DNA from 4 places in the Mediterraneibacter sp. 210702-DFI.3.120 genome. Region 3 is predicted to be linked to each of the others. Evidence: predicted binding sites of a transcription regulator. Region 3 holds the regulator's gene; each other region holds the start of a gene.
The links. Region 3 encodes Rex, which represses fermentation and respiration genes when NADH is low (regulators of the CRP and FNR family bind a similar motif). Its sites were predicted from a motif close to ATTGTTAANTANTTAACAAT; they were not measured.

Region 1 (4,187 bases), on a different contig from region 3:
CCGTATGTGGGTCTTTCAGAATCTCCAGCTTCTTCTCCCGGTCTCCATAAGAACTTTTTGCGTCCATCGTATCTGCGAATCCATCCAGGTGAATCCCACCTGTTATAAAAACCGGAATCAAAGTCAATACAACTGCATAAAAGAAAGTTCCTTCTCCCTTCCATACTGTGATCAGATTCCCTGCAACTGCCTCTAGTACACCGATTATAACACCAACAAGAGGGAAAAAGCACATCGCATATCTCATATTTTTCTCATTCCAGTCAACCCGCGGCATCGGAATCTTAGAATACATTGCGATTGCAATGATCATTGCGTTCAATAACCACATTTTTCTTACTCCTCATCTTCACTTAAGTTCTTCATACTGCTCTACTTTAATCTCCTCAAAGGTACTCATCTTCCGATAAACATTCACACCCATCTCAAGAAGTGGAATTGCTGCAACTGCACCACTGCCTTCTCCAAGAGACATCTTCGCATCAATCAGATATGGAAGTTTCAGCTCTTCTAAGACCATTCGCCCCGCCGGTTCTCCAGAGCAATGTGATGCCAGGATATAATCCGCCGTCTCAGGAACCATACGCACTGCGCACAATGCTGCTGCAGAAGAGATGAACCCATCAATCAGAACCGGAATATGATAGATCGCACCTCCGAGAAATGCACCTGTCATTCCGGCAATATCAAGCCCTCCGACTTTGAACAAGACATCTAAAATATCTTCCTTGTCCGGCTGATTTTTCTCAATTGCCGTCTGGATTGCCTGAATCTTTCTGTTTAACCCTTCTGAACTAAGGCCTGCGCCTCTCCCTGTCACATTTTCTACACTTTCATCAAGCAGAACGGACACAACAGCACTGCTCGTCGTTGTATTTCCAATCCCCATCTCACCTGTTGCGATCAGATCATACCCTTGTTCTGCCAGCTCTTTGACCTTTCGTATGCCAATAAGAACGGCTTGTGCAGCCTGTTCTCTTGACATTGCAGGTTCCATCGCCATATTCTTTGTTCCGTACATCACTTTGTCTTTCGGATCTGTCACCGACGGAACATCTGTCACCATTCCAATATCGATTGGAAATAAATCCACTCCGGCGGTCTCTGCCATAATACATACGCTCGTCGCACATTTTGTAAAATTGTCCGCAACGATTGCTGTCACTTCCTGTCCGGTCTGGGTCACTCCTTCTGATACAACTCCATTATCCGCACAAAAGATCAGCAAGCCTTTCTTTTTAATCTCAAAATCCGCTTTTCTTCGAATTCCAGCCATCCGGATCACAGCATCTTCCAGTTTTCCTAAGCTAAACAGTGGTTTTGCAACTGTTTTCCATCGTCTTTTTGCCTGTTCTTCATAGGATTTCTCCACCGGTTTTATCATTTTGAATTTTTCAATCAATAATCTTTCATTTTCTTTCATCGACATCTTTTCATTTTTTGTCGTTTTTCTTTCATCATCTACCATTGTTATGTCTGCTTTTCTTATTATTTTCTTCTGATCTATAGTTTGTCTTTCTAACTTCACAAGCCAGTTTTTTTCGCATTTTCTAGCATCATTCTCCTATTTTATCATAATTTTTTTCATTCTGATATATAAAAAAGCAACGGAATCTGTCATATTTTCCTTGTAATTTTTCATTTTTTGACATTTTTCTTTTTTCTTCTTGCATTTTTAATATGAAATCTTTCATTTTTCCCAGTTCTTTGTTAAAAAATTTACGGGATTTTTATTGATTTTCTTCACATAATATGTATAATTAAAAAAGGATATGAAAAGCTTGCATGAGCAGCATTTTATTCTATCATTAGAAAGAAAGAGGTATATGTAAGATGGCAAAAATTGATTTAAGTAAGTATGGCATTACTGGAACAACAGAAGTCGTATACAACCCTTCCTACGAATTATTATTCGAAGAAGAGACAAAACCGGAGCTTGAAGGTTTTGAAAAAGGACAGGAAAGTGAACTCGGTGCTGTCAATGTTATGACAGGTGTTTACACAGGACGTTCTCCTAAAGATAAATTCATCGTTATGGATGAGAACTCCAAAGATACAGTTTGGTGGACATCTGATGAATACAAGAACGACAACCACCCAGCTACAGAAGAAGCTTGGGCAGCTGTTAAAGATATCGCAATCAAAGAGCTCTCTAACAAGAGACTTTTCGTTGTAGATGCATTCTGCGGTGCTAACAAAGATACTCGTATGGCAATCCGTTTTATCGTTGAAGTAGCTTGGCAGGCACATTTCGTAACAAATATGTTCATTCAGCCAACAGAGGAAGAACTTGAGAACTTCGAGCCAGATTTCGTTGTTTACAATGCTTCCAAAGCTAAAGTTGAGAACTACAAAGAGCTCGGACTTAACTCTGAGACAGCTGTACTTTTCAACATCACAAGCAAAGAGCAGGTTATCGTTAACACATGGTACGGCGGAGAGATGAAGAAAGGTATGTTCTCTATGATGAACTACTTCCTTCCACTTAAGGGAATTGCTTCCATGCACTGCTCAGCTAACACAGACCTCAACGGAGAGAACACAGCAATCTTCTTCGGTCTTTCAGGAACAGGTAAGACAACACTTTCCACAGATCCTAAGAGACTCCTCATCGGTGATGACGAGCACGGCTGGGATGACAACGGAGTATTCAACTTCGAGGGTGGATGCTACGCTAAGGTTATCAACCTTGACAAAGAGTCTGAGCCAGACATCTACAACGCAATCGTTCGTGACGCTCTTCTTGAGAACGTTACACTTGACGAGAACGGAAAGATCGACTTTAACGACAAGAGCGTAACAGAGAACACTCGTGTATCTTACCCGATCAACCACATTAAGAACATCGTTCGTCCAGTATCTTCTGCACCGGCAGCTAAGAATGTAATCTTCCTGTCTGCAGATGCTTTCGGAGTACTTCCTCCGGTATCTATCCTGACAGAGAATCAGACACAGTACTACTTCCTGTCTGGATTTACAGCAAAACTTGCTGGTACAGAGCGTGGAATTACAGAGCCTACACCAACATTCTCAGCTTGCTTCGGACAGGCATTCCTTGAGCTGCATCCTACAAAATATGCAGAGGAACTTGTTAAGAAGATGGAAGTTAGCGGAGCTAAGGCTTACCTTGTTAACACAGGATGGAACGGAACAGGAAAACGTATCTCCATTAAAGATACTCGTGGAATCATCGACGCTATCCTTAACGGAGCAATCAACAAAGCTCCTACAAAGACAATCCCATACTTCAACTTCGAAGTACCTACAGAGCTTGAGGGTGTTGACACAGGAATCCTTGATCCTCGTGACACATACGCTGACGCTGCTGAATGGGATGTTAAGGCAAAAGACCTTGCTCAGAGATTCATCAAGAACTTCGCTAAATACGAAGGAAATGAAGCTGGTAAAGCACTTGTTGCTGCAGGTCCTCAGCTGTAAGATTGTTCTTGTATTCCAAAATTCTGGGATTGATAGAATAAATATGTAAATAGAAGCTGTGAAAGATGAAATTACTTATCTTTCACAGCTTTTTTATATATTAGGAAAGTCCTTTCCTAATATGTAAAAAACGCTCCGCTCAGGATGCGCACTGCGGCGTACAAGGTAGGTGTCGCAAGCGACCGCCGCAGGCGCAAGAATGTGCCAAGGCACATTCTTTGTTCTTGTTGACTTCTTTTTCTAAAAGTGATATCATAATGATATCAAATAAATTTCATTTTATTTCCAGAGGAGGAATCACTATGAATGAAAAAATATTATCAAATAAGAAAAACGGAATGGGAATGCTTCTGCTCTTTTGTCTGCTCTATCTGATTGCAATAGCAGGATGCGTTCTGTCCGCAATCGCACTGGAACATGAGTTTGATGCTCCGCCGGTTATCGCTGGACTGGTTGTCAGCATTATCTGGCTGTGCATCGGATGGGTTCCATTTCTTGGATTGAAGGTGCTGAAACCACAGGAAGCTCTGGTTCTTACACTTTTTGGAAACTATATCGGTACACTGAAAGAAGCCGGATTCTATTTTGTCAATCCATTCTGTACCAGTGTAAACCCTGCTTCCAAGACAAAGTTGAGTCAGAGTGGAGATGTTGATAACAATTCCAAGAAGGGAGCAAATCTTTCCAGTCTCCTGGGTGTTTCTACAACAGGAACCACTGAAGAGTCTTCAAGCAAAAAGATTTCTCTC
Region 2 (4,187 bases), on a different contig from region 3:
GATCGGAGAAGTTGAATCTGTAGATATTTCAGAAGAATTTGCACATGAGAAATTATCACCGGTACTTGGTATGTACAAAGCTAAAACATTTGATGAGGCTCTTGAGAAAGCAGCTCAGCTTGTAGCAGACGGTGGATATGGACATACATCTTCACTCTACGTACATCCGGCAGAGACAGAGAAGATCGCAAAACATGCAGCAGCAATGAAGACTTGCCGTGTACTGATCAACACACCTTCTTCTCACGGTGGAATCGGAGACCTTTATAACTTCAAGATGGCTCCGTCCCTTACACTTGGATGTGGATCATGGGGTGGAAACTCTGTATCAGAGAACGTAGGAGTAAAACATCTGCTTAACATCAAGACAGTTGCAGAGAGGAGAGAAAATATGCTGTGGTTCAGAACACCTGAGAAAGTTTACTTCAAGAAAGGTTCTATGCCGGTTGCACTGGATGAGCTTGGAACAGTAATGCATAAGAAGAAAGCATTTATCGTAACAGACTCCTTCCTTTACAAGAACGGATATGTAAAACCGATCGAAGATAAATTAGATGAAATGGGAATCCAGCATACATGCTTCTTCGAAGTAGCACCAGACCCGACACTTCAGTGTGCACGCAAGGGTGTTGACCAGATGAGACAGTTCGAGCCAGATACAATCATCGCTCTTGGTGGTGGATCTGCAATGGACGCAGGTAAGATCATGTGGATCATGTATGAGCATCCGGAAGCAAACTTCGAAGATATGGCTATGGACTTCATGGACATCCGTAAGAGAGTATTTACATTCCCTAAGATGGGAGAGAAAGCTTACTTCATAGCTATCCCAACATCTTCAGGAACAGGTTCTGAGGTAACACCATTCGCAATCATCACAGACGCTGACACAGGTGTTAAATGGCCAATCGCTGACTACGCTCTGCTTCCAAACATGGCAATCGTAGACGTAGACAACATGATGACACAGCCGAAGGGACTGACAAGTGCTTCAGGTATCGACGTTATGACACATGCAATCGAGGCATATGTATCTATCATGGCAACAGATTACACAGATGGTCTTGCTATGAAGGCTGTTAAGCTTGTATTCGAGAACCTTCCATCTGCATACGAGAACGGAGCAAACGATCCGAAGGCTCGTGAAGAGATGGCAAACGCTTCCTGTATGGCTGGTATGGCATTCGCAAATGCATTCCTTGGTGTTAACCACTCCATGGCTCATAAGCTTGGTGCTTTCCACCACCTGCCACACGGTGTTGCTAACGCAGTAATCCTTACAGAAGTTATGAGATACAATGCAGCAGAAGTTCCGACAAAGATGGGAACATTCTCACAGTATCAGTACCCACATGCACTTGCAAGATACGCAGAACTCGGACGCTTCGCAGGATGCACAGGTAAAGATGATAAAGAAGTATTTGAGAACTTCATCGCTAAACTTGAAGAACTCAAAGAGAAGATCGGAATCAAGAAGACAATCAAAGATTACGGCATTGATGAGAAGTACTTCCTTGACACACTTGATGAAATGTCAGAGCAGGCATTCAACGATCAGTGTACAGGAGCTAACCCAAGATACCCACTCATCCAGGAGATCAAAGATCTGTACCTGAAATGCTACTACGGAAAATAAATCGCATTGCATAAGCAGGCATATGACCGTTAGAATCTAAAATATACGAAGAGAGACAGAATGATGTTGAAAAGCATTGTTCTGTCTTTTTTTTACGTGAGCAACGAGCCAAAGTCTGTGCTTGCACAAGACCTTGGCGACTGCCGCGATAACTTGGAAAATACAGTTTTTGAGTTTTCCAAGTATACGTGAGCAACGAGCTAAAGCTCATGATTGTTAATAAATAGACAATGTATAAGAGGTAAAAAATCTTGTTAAAAACTGCACAAACTTGCTCTAAAGGGGTTTTATTTCTAAAAATTGTGAGATATAATGACATCATCAAAACAAAGTAAGAGCCGTAAGGCAAAAGGAACAGCCCTGCAGAGCTGAGATAAAATAAGAGCAGACAAGAAGGGGCGTTCAAGATATAAGGAGGTCTATATTATGAAGTTAGAAGAAAAAAATCTCATCGTGAAACGTGCTTACAAATCAGTCTATAAATGTGATGATTGTATCGTGAAAGTTTTTAATGAAGGACATCCGAAGTCAGATGTATTTAATGAGGCTCTGAATACTGCAAGAGTAGAAGAGACAGGTCTGGACATTCCGAAGGTAAAAGAAGTAACTCAGATTGATGGAAAGTGGGCAATTGCTATTGAGTACAAAGCAGGTAAGACACTTGAGGACATGATGGAATCTGATATGAAGAATCTGGAAAAATATATGGAAGACTTTGTTGATCTCCAGTTACAGGTTCAGAGTAAGAAATCACCGCTTCTGAAAGGAATGAAAGATAAATTAGCTCGTCAGATCAATGGATTGAAAGATCTTGATGCGACTACACGTTATGAACTTCTGACAAGACTTGAGAGTATGCCAAAGCATAATAAAGTATGTCACGGAGACTTTAATCCGAGTAATGTGATCGTAGGAAAGAATGGAAAGATGACTGTAGTTGACTGGGCTCATGCAACACAGGGAAATGCAAGTGCAGATGCAGCGATGACATATTTGCTTTTCGCACTGAAAGATCAGAAAGTAGCAGATCTCTATCTGAAATTGTTCTGCAAGAAGAGTGATACAGCAATGCAGTATGTACAGCAGTGGCTTCCGATTGTGGCAGCAGCACAGTTATCTAAAGAAAATGAACTTGAAAAAGATTTTCTGATGAGATGGATTGATGTTGTTGATTATCAGTAGAAAATAGAGTTGTTTCTAAAAAAGAAGCGCTGGAAGATGAAAATGAAATCTTCCGGCGCTTCTTAATCTTCTTTTTATTATTTTACCAACTTGTAAAGAAAACGTTATCGCCAATTACAACACCGGTTCTGCTTGTCGATGGTGCGTACAGGAAGTAATAACAGTCGGCTACGGCAGCAAGACGAGCTCCGTTGATCGCATCCTGTGCAACCTGGATAGAAAGACTTCGTGGACCTTGCTTTAATACACGGTCTAAGGAACCTGTCCATACAGGAGCAAACTGTCCTTGGGCATAGATGACATCATGAATAGAATTCGGAAAGCGACTGCTATATACACGATTCATAATGACTGTAGCAACTGCAAGCATAGAGTCGTAATCATAGTGGGCCTCACATTGCAGGATTGCTGCAAGAAGTGTAAGGTCATCAGACGCAATGGCAGATCCGGAACTATTGGAGCCACCAGAAGAACTTGAACTTCCGGAGGATGAGGAACCTGAATTGCCGGAGTTCCCAGAGGAACTGGAAGTATTCGCTTTGTTCGCACTGGCAGCAGCCTCAGCTTTTGCAGCTGCTTCGGCTTTTGCAGCGGCTTCCGCCTGTTTCCTGGCTTCTTCTGCCTGACGAGCTGCCTCTTCTTCTTTGGCTTTCTGCAGTTTTGCATTCACTTCATTCAAATTAGTAGAAGTTGCAGCAGCTTTTGCCTGTAATTGTGTCTGCTGTGTCTGCAATTGGTTCTGTAAATCTTTCATGGAAGCCTGCTGTGCTTCCAGGTCTGCTTTCTGATCGGCAATCTGCTGGTGAACATCTTTCAGATCGTTCAGAGCTTTGCGGTCGTAGTTACTTAAATTTTCAATAAAATCAGCTTTGTTTAGAAAATCTGACATATTTTCTGCTGAGAAAAGCATCTCAAGCATTGTAGCACTTCCGTGCTCATACATATATTTGATACGGCTTTTCATATCTTCATACTGCTGATCTTCGTTTTTCTGCGCTTTCTCAAGATCATCCTGTGTTTTGTCTATATCACTGTTGAGGATCTCAACCTGCATCTCAGTATCAGATATCTTCTCACTCAGGGTGAGGATATCCTGGTTGATGCCTTTTAATTCGTTCTCAAGGGCAGAGGTCTGGTTTTGCAGATTGTCTATCGTGTCTGTAGCATAGACAGGAAGTGCAGAAAATACAATTGCAAGGGAACAAATGAGCGCGGTGCCCGTATGTAGCTTGCTTTTTTTGTAAAATGCCATAATCTCAATATCCTTTCTTTAAATGACATTGCATAGTTGTCGAAAACCTATTATACTATAAAACAGAGAATTAATCAAATTTGCGCGAAACATTTTATGATTGTTTTACAAAATAAT
Region 3 (4,187 bases):
TATAGAAACAAACCTTGATCCCGATTCGAGTTTGACTAAATTTAGAAATGTAATCTTAAAACAAATCGCCTGACAGTTACCATAAGTAGTAGCTGTCAGGCGATTACTGTTATGCAGATTCATTATTCTGCTAATTCTTCCCACAATTCATACAATTCCTCTAATCTTGCTTCATTTGCAGCGCGTTCTGTTGAAAGTTTCTGGCACTCAATAGAGTTCGAATAAACTTCCTCTTTCGTCAGTTCCTCGTCAATCTCTGTGTTGCGATCTTCGAGTTTTGCAATTTCTTCCTCTGTTTTCTTCAACTCATTTTTACGTTTACGTTCACGTGCCTGCTGTTCCTTCTGTTCCTGCCAGCTTAATTTTGAATCCGAAGCAGGAGTGGATGCAGCAGAATTGCCTGAATTGGATACATTTTCTGCATTTGTTTCATTTCCAGAAGCATAAGCAAGTGTCAGTGCTTCTTTTTTCTCCAGATAATAATCGTAGTTTCCGATGTAATTAACAAATGTCTGATTCACCAGTTCAAGGATCCGGGAGGCGGTCTGATTGATAAAATAACGGTCATGGGATACATAAAGTATCGTTCCGCTGTAGTTATTTAATGCTTCTTCCAGAATTTCTTTAGAAGTAATATCCAGATGGTTGGTTGGCTCATCAAGGATTAGAAAATTTGCTTCCGAAAGCATAAGTTTGGCAAGTGATACGCGTCCTTTTTCTCCACCGCTTAACGTATGAATTTCTTTGAACACTTCATCTCCGGTAAACTGGAATGCAGCGAGTGTATTTCTGATCTGTGTATTGGTAAGATCAGGATAGTCATCAGAAATCTCATCAAAAATAGTCTTATCATCATGAAGTACGTGATGTTCCTGGTCGTAATAACCAATCGTCACTTTGGATCCAAGTGTGAATTCGCCCTGATCCGCTGTAATAACCTGATTAATGATCTTTAAAAGTGTTGTCTTTCCGGTTCCGTTATCACCAATCACAGCGACATGTTCGCCACGTTTGATTTCAAAACTGATATCACTGAAGAGAACTTGATTGTCAAATTGCTTTGAGAGATGTTCCACTGTAAGAACATCATTTCCGCTGATCTGCGATGGTTCCAGCGTAAAATGCATTTCTTTCGTACTGTCAACCGGTTTGTCCAATGGCGTAATCCTGTCAAGCATTTTCTCACGACTCTCTGCACGTTTGATCGATTTTTCACGATTGAAAGACTTTAATTTATCAATAACAGCCTGCTGATGTTTGATCTCACGCTGCTGATTCATGTATTCTTTCAGCTGTGCATCTCGGATCTGCTGTTTTTTCATTGCATAATCTTTATAATTTCCAAGGTACATGCGAACCTGTGCATTGTCAATCTCAACAACTTTTGTGACAACACGATTCAGGAAATAACGGTCATGGGAGACGATAAATACCGCTCCGGAATAATTGATCAGATATGTTTCCAGCCAGGCAATGGAATTCAGATCCAAGTGGTTTGTCGGCTCATCAAGCAGGAGGATATCCGGACTTGTAAGCAGTAATTTTCCGAGAGAAACACGGGTCTTCTGACCTCCTGAAAGTGTATCTGTCTGTTTATTAAAATCGTCTTCCGTAAACCCAAGTCCCTTTAATACACCTGTAATCTCACTTTCGCAGGCATAACCGTTTCTTGCATCAAATTCAGACTGTAGACGATTGTAGGTCTCCAGGTGGCTCTGCAATTCCTCACCTTCCAGATGCTTCAGTTCATGTTCAATGGAACGAATCTGAGCTTCCATTGCAAAAATATCCGCTTTTGCACTTTTTACTTCCTCATAAATGGTATTTCCGGATTTTAAATCCTGACGCTGCGCAAGATAACCTAGCGTCTTTCCTTTCGCGAGAATAACCTCTCCACCATCAAGAGGTTCTTCTCCGATGATCATCTTAAGGATTGTTGATTTCCCGGCGCCATTCACACCGACAAGAGCAGCTTTCTCACGATCTTCAATATGAAAGGAGCCGTCTCGTACAATTTCGCGTTCCCCAAACGCTTTTTCTATATTGTGACATGCGAGTATCATATATTTTCACCTCGTTTTTTGACTTCTAACATTATCATTATATAGAAAAATGTCGAAAATACAAGGAAAATATATGGATTTTAAAGGTTTTTGCAAAACAAAAGTTTGACAGAACTTTAACTCTTTTATATAATAAAGAGTAGTTTAAGAGTGGAGGGCTAAAAATTGGAACAGAGAAAGATATCACGCGCAGTCATTTCCAGACTTCCGAGGTACTACAGATATCTGGGAGATCTGCTGGAGGCTGGCGTAGAGAGAATTTCATCCAGTGACTTGAGTAAGAAGATGCATGTAACGGCTTCACAGATACGTCAGGATTTGAATAATTTCGGTGGATTCGGCCAGCAGGGGTACGGATACAATGTGAAATATCTTTATACAGAGATTGGAAAGATCTTAGGATTGGATAGATGTCATAATTTTATTATCATTGGTGCCGGTAATTTAGGACAGGCACTAGCAAACTATGCTTCCTTCGAAAGAAGCGGATTTATTCTGAAAAGTCTTTTCGATGTGAATCCTCGACTGGAAGGCGTAACGATCAGGGGGATTCCTGTGCGTATGGTTGATGAACTGGAAGATTTTCTTAAGAATAATGACATTGAAATTGCTGCACTGACACTTCCAAAATCAAAAGCAATTGAAGTGGCTGATATTCTGGTAGATAACGGTGTGAAGGGAATCTGGAATTTTGCACATACAGACCTTTCCCTTCCAAAGGATGTGGTCGTTGAGAACGTACATTTATCTGACACACTGATGAAGTTATCTTACAACCTTTGTCAGCAGGATAAAGAATAGAATCTAGCAAAGCTGCAAGGATGCTGTGGGACCAACTGACAAAAGGAGGTTTCGCAGCATCTGTTCATGTTAAAAGGAATTAATAATGTTAGAAAGGTCAGGCGATAAGCATGAGATATCTTCCAAATGGGAAGCAGATGAGTGAAGCTGATGCACACACAATTCATGAAATTGGGATTCCATCCCTTGTACTTATGGAACGTGCAGCACTTCAGATTGTCGAGACAATGCATAAGAAAAATATTTCCACAGAAAAAAGTCTGATTGTTTGTGGAAGCGGCAACAATGGTGGAGACGGATTTGCAGTAGCAAGGCTCTTAACCGAACAGGGAAAGCATGCAGATGTACTATTTGCAGGGAAAGAAGCTTCTTTAAGTGAAGAATGTCGATGTCAGAAACAGATTGTAGAAAATATGGGGATTTCTGTATTCACAGAATTCCCGGATGAAGAATATACTGTAATAATTGATGCTGTATTTGGTGTTGGACTCTGCCGTGAAATCACAGGACATTATAAAGATGTGATCGACTGGATGAATCTTCAGGATGCAGAAAAAGTTGCTGTTGATATTCCATCCGGAATCTGTGCTGCAACAGGAAAGATTCTTGGAACAGCATTTCGAGCCGACCTTACAGTATGTATGGCATGTGTAAAATTAGGCTGTGAGCTTTTCCCTGGCAAGTCCTATGCAGGAGAGAGCATTCCGGTTGCGATTGGAATTGATCCGAAATATTTTTCGAATCGCCTGGATGTTTGTTATACCTTTGACAAAAATGATCTTGGAAAACTTCTTCCTTCGAGAATGATGAATTCACACAAGGGAAGTTATGGAAAAGTTCTTATGATCACCGGAAGTCCCGGGATGGCTGGTGCTGCATTTCTTTCTGCCTGTGCTGCCTATACAGTTGGTGCCGGTCTAGTACAGATTTATACAGCAAGTGAAAACCGTCTGGCACTGCAGGAACTTCTTCCGGAGGCAATCATATCCTGCTATGATTCTTATGATGACAGTCAACTGTCTCATCTTCTTGACTGGGCTGATGTGGTTTGTATTGGCTGTGGACTTGGAATGGGACAGATTTCCGAAAAGATATTGAAAAATGTATTGAAAAATGTATCCTGTCCATGTGTCATAGATGCCGATGGACTTAATTTACTGAGCAGGAATATAGAGTTATTAAATCAATGTTGTGCACCTGTGATTTTAACTCCACATATGAAAGAAATGTCAAGGCTGACCGGATGGAGTATTGATACGATCATGGAAGATCGCTTCCAGGCACTTGATCAGATCATAAAACAATCTGGACCGGATACAAAAT
Region 4 (4,187 bases), on a different contig from region 3:
AGCATATTCGGGGAAATCTCACCTGTGTAAGCTCCGCTCTCCTCAAAATACATGTTCTCAGCTCCAACCTGGATGTTTGTTCCCTTAGCAGCCTCTACAACTGGTACAATATCAATAGCCGGTACGCAGAATACGACATCTACGTCTTCGTTAGCTACGAGTGGTTTTAACTCTTCTACAAGCGCAACTGCCTCGCTTGGAGTTTTGTTCATTTTCCAGTTTCCTGCAATAATTTTCTTTCTTGCCATTGTTCTTATCTCCTTGAATTTTATATTCAGAACCCGTGTGAAATGTAACAACACGGGTTTCTTCTGATCTGTAATTACAGATTCTTATTATTTATCGTTAGCTGCCGCTACTCCCGGAAGTTCTTTTCCTTCGAGGAATTCAAGAGAAGCTCCACCACCTGTAGAGATATGTGTCATCTTGTCACCATATCCAAGCTGGTTAACAGCTGCTGCAGAATCTCCACCACCGATGATTGTTACAGCATCTGTGTTGGCAAGTGCTTCTGCTACTGCCTTTGTTCCTTCAGCGAATTTCGGCATCTCGAAGCATCCCATTGGTCCGTTCCATACAACTGTCTTCGCAGATTTAACAGCATCAGCGAACATCTCAGCTGTCTTAGGTCCGATATCAAGACCCATCCATCCGTCCGGGATCTCGTTCTGAGCTACAACTTTTGTATTTGCATCGTTAGAGAAAGCATCTGCTGCAACAGCATCTACTGGAAGAAGAAGTTTAACACCTTTCTCCTCTGCTTTCTTAACCATGTCAAGTGCATACTGTAAGTAATCTTCCTCAAGAAGGGAATTTCCTACATTACCGCCCTGAGCTTTTGTAAATGTATAGCACATTCCGCCACCAATGATCAGTGTGTCAACTTTGTCAAGAAGGTTGTTGATTACAGAAATCTTGCTGGAAACTTTGGATCCACCAAGGATAGCAACAAATGGTCTCTCCGGATTCTCTACTGCATTTCCAAGGAAATCGATTTCTTTCTGCATTAAGTATCCAACAACAGCTGTGTCAACGAACTGTGTAACACCTACGTTAGAACAGTGTGCTCTGTGGGCTGTTCCGAATGCATCGTTTACAAATACATCACAAAGAGATGCAAGATCTTTGCTGAATGCTTCACCATTCTTTGTCTCTTCTGCTCTGTAACGTGTATTTTCAAGAAGGATAACATCTCCATCTTTCATAGCTTCAACAGCTGCTTTTGCGTTTGGTCCAACTACTTCCGGATCAGCTGCAAATTTAACTTCCTGTCCGAGGAGCTCAGAAAGTCTTACTGCTACTGGTGCAAGTGAAAGCTCCGGCTTTGGCTCTCCCTTCGGTTTTCCAAGGTGGGAACAAAGGATTACTTTTCCTCCATCAGCAATCAGCTTCTTGATTGTAGGAAGAGCTGCCACGATACGGTTCTCATCTGTGATCTTTCCATCCTGAAGCGGTACGTTGAAGTCACATCTTACAAGAACTCTTTTTCCTTTTACATTGATATCATCTACGGATTTTTTATTAAGTGCTGCCATTTTTCATAGCCTCCTGTATTTCTATTTCCTGTCACTTTCACGTGCAGAATCTGTTCTGCACAAAGAAAATGGGGTCCGGTCCTACAATAAGACCGGACCCCATTGTGAGTCAATAATTCAGATAAATCTCTGAGATTCTAATTCCTCAAAAAGAATTAAGCCTCAAGAAGTTTTCCAAAGTATTTGATTGTTCTTACCATCTGGCTTGTGTAAGAGTTCTCGTTGTCATACCATGAAACAACCTGAACCTCTGTTGTACCATCGCCAACTGGAAGAGCCATTGTCTGAGTAGCATCAAACAGTGAACCATATCTCATTCCTACGATATCGCTGGATACGATCTGATCTGTGTTGTATCCGAAGGACTCGTTGGAAGCAGCCTTCATAGCCTCGTTGATCTGATCAACTGTAACTTCTCCGTCAACTACTGCTGTAAGGATTGTTGTAGAACCTGTTGGTGTAGGAACACGCTGAGCAGATCCGATAAGTTTTCCGTTCAGTTCTGGGATAACAAGACCGATTGCTTTAGCAGCACCTGTGCTGTTTGGTACGATGTTAACTGCAGCTGCACGAGATCTTCTAAGATCACCTTTTCTCTGCGGTCCATCAAGTGTCATCTGATCTCCTGTGTAAGCGTGGATTGTACACATGATACCGGACTTGATTGCTGCAAGGTCGTTAAGAGCTTTTGCCATCGGAGCCAGGCAGTTTGTTGTACAAGAAGCTGCGGAGATGATGTTCTCATCTTTTGAAAGTGTCTCGTGGTTTACATTGTAAACGATTGTCGGAAGGTCATTTCCAGCTGGAGCAGAAATAACTACTTTCTTAGCACCTGCATCGATGTGAGCCTGAGCTTTTGCTTTGGATGTGTAGAATCCTGTACACTCCAGAACAACGTCAACACCGATTTCTCCCCAAGGAAGTTCAGCTGCGTTAGCTTTTGCGTAGATCTTGATCTCTTTTCCGTCAACTGTGATGGAATCCTCTCCTGCCTCTACTGTATCTGCAAGAGCGTATGTTCCCTGAGTTGAGTCATATTTTAATAAGTGAGCAAGCATCTTAGGAGATGTAAGGTCGTTGATTGCTACTACCTCATATCCTTCTGCTCCGAACATCTGTCTGAAAGCAAGACGTCCGATACGTCCAAAACCATTAATCGCTACTTTTACTGCCATGATTAATTCCTCCTAAAAAGTTTAAAAAATTTATGACTGTATCTCCAGCCATGGCGATGAATTTAACAAAGCGATAATTGTTAAATATTCATCAACTAGATTTATTGTACTAAAACACGAACAAAAATTCAAGTCTTAAATCCATATAATTCTAATTTTATGGAACAATTCTCCTAAATACCGGTTTCCGCCCCTTAAATTCTGCATAATAACTAAAACCGCAGCCTGTAAGTATCTCTCGCGCCTGTTCATAGTCAAAAGCTACATGTTCCGATCTGTGTGCATCTGCTCCGATTGTGACAATTTCACCACCAAGTTCCTTATATCTTCTGATCACATCCGGATGTGGATTTGGAAATCCAAGTCCATATTTCATTCCCGCCATGTTCATCTCAAGTCCTTTACCATGACTGATCAGATGTTTTAGTATCTCATCGATCTCTTCTGCATATTTTCTGTAAGAATATGCTTCTGCCTGATGTGCGCCATAACGGACAACATAATCCAGATGCCCCAGGCTATCGAAGGAATCTATTTTTTTCAGATTTTCAATTGTCACCTGAAATGCCTCACGATAAGCCTCTTCATCACTCCGGCCTTCGAAAAATCCGCGATAATACGGATCCTGTCCATGGATAAGATGTACTGAACCGATCACAAAATCAAACGGATATTTTTCTGTCAGTTCTTTATAATATTCTCCCAAGTGTGGCTGAAGTCCGATCTCTACACCGATTCGGACTTCCAGTTTCTTCTGATATTCTGTTTTTAATTGCGTCAGTCTGCTGAAATATTCATCTAGGTCGAACATAAATGCCCCCGCCGGAAAATCCGGTGTTTCCGGAAAGTCTTTATCAAGATGATCCGTGATGCAGACTGCCTGCATTCCTTTATTCACCGCTGCATCAAGCATGGAATGTACAGATGCATCACTATCTTCTGAAAATCTTGTATGCATATGAGCATCACATGTTATCATAATATTGTGCCGCCTCCTAATACATACTCACCATCATAAAGAACAACTGCCTGTCCCGGTGTCACTGCACGGATTGGTTCATCAAATGTACAGGTAATCTCATCTTCGCCTGTCTTCTCCACTGTACACCAGGCCCCTTTATGATTGTAGCGGATTTTTGCAAACACCCGGATTGGTTCTGTAATATCCTCTGCGCTCATAAAATTCAGTTCATTTGCACGTAACGTATAAGTCAGTGATTCTTCATAAGTTCCTATTACAACTTCATCTGTCTCCGGACGAATCTCCAGTACAAATGCAGGATACCCTAATGCAAGCCCAAGTCCTTTACGCTGTCCTACTGTATAATGAATGATTCCTTTGTGTTTTCCAAGGATCTTCCCATCCGGTGTCACGAAATTTCCCTGACGAATCGGAGCATCTGCGTTTTCTTCAATAAAAGATGCATAGTCTCCATCCGGAACAAAACAGATATCCTGACTATCCGGTTTATTTGCC

Region 1: a site for Rex is predicted at 1,634-1,653, ahead of pckA (phosphoenolpyruvate carboxykinase (ATP)). Genes of this name have one in related genera too.
Region 2: a site for Rex is predicted at 1,849-1,868, ahead of LI162_RS00835 (aminoglycoside phosphotransferase family protein). Genes of this name have one in related genera too.
Region 4: a site for Rex is predicted at 2,787-2,806, ahead of gap (type I glyceraldehyde-3-phosphate dehydrogenase). Genes of this name have one in related genera too.

The regions. Positions count from the first base shown of each region.
Region 1 is NZ_JAJCNG010000008.1:53,683-57,869, forward strand. It holds gene cobS (adenosylcobinamide-GDP ribazoletransferase) at 1-331, opposite strand, end outside; gene cobT (nicotinate-nucleotide--dimethylbenzimidazole phosphoribosyltransferase) at 350-1,468, opposite strand; gene pckA (phosphoenolpyruvate carboxykinase (ATP)) at 1,834-3,438, shown strand; gene LI162_RS05995 (SPFH domain-containing protein) at 3,741-4,187, shown strand, end outside.
Region 2 is NZ_JAJCNG010000001.1:166,248-170,434, reverse strand. It holds gene adhE (bifunctional acetaldehyde-CoA/alcohol dehydrogenase) at 1-1,636, shown strand, start outside; gene LI162_RS00835 (aminoglycoside phosphotransferase family protein) at 2,063-2,818, shown strand; gene LI162_RS00830 (cell wall hydrolase) at 2,901-4,070, opposite strand.
Region 3 is NZ_JAJCNG010000013.1:52,190-56,376, forward strand. It holds gene LI162_RS08590 (2-isopropylmalate synthase) at 1-18, shown strand, start outside; gene LI162_RS08595 (ABC-F family ATP-binding cassette domain-containing protein) at 123-2,063, opposite strand; gene LI162_RS08600 (redox-sensing transcriptional repressor Rex) at 2,229-2,864, shown strand; gene LI162_RS08605 (bifunctional ADP-dependent NAD(P)H-hydrate dehydratase/NAD(P)H-hydrate epimerase) at 2,975-4,187, shown strand, end outside.
Region 4 is NZ_JAJCNG010000003.1:162,292-166,478, reverse strand. It holds gene tpiA (triose-phosphate isomerase) at 1-248, opposite strand, end outside; gene LI162_RS03415 (phosphoglycerate kinase) at 336-1,535, opposite strand; gene gap (type I glyceraldehyde-3-phosphate dehydrogenase) at 1,691-2,710, opposite strand; gene LI162_RS03405 (histidinol-phosphatase HisJ family protein) at 2,868-3,689, opposite strand; gene mnmA (tRNA 2-thiouridine(34) synthase MnmA) at 3,686-4,187, opposite strand, start outside.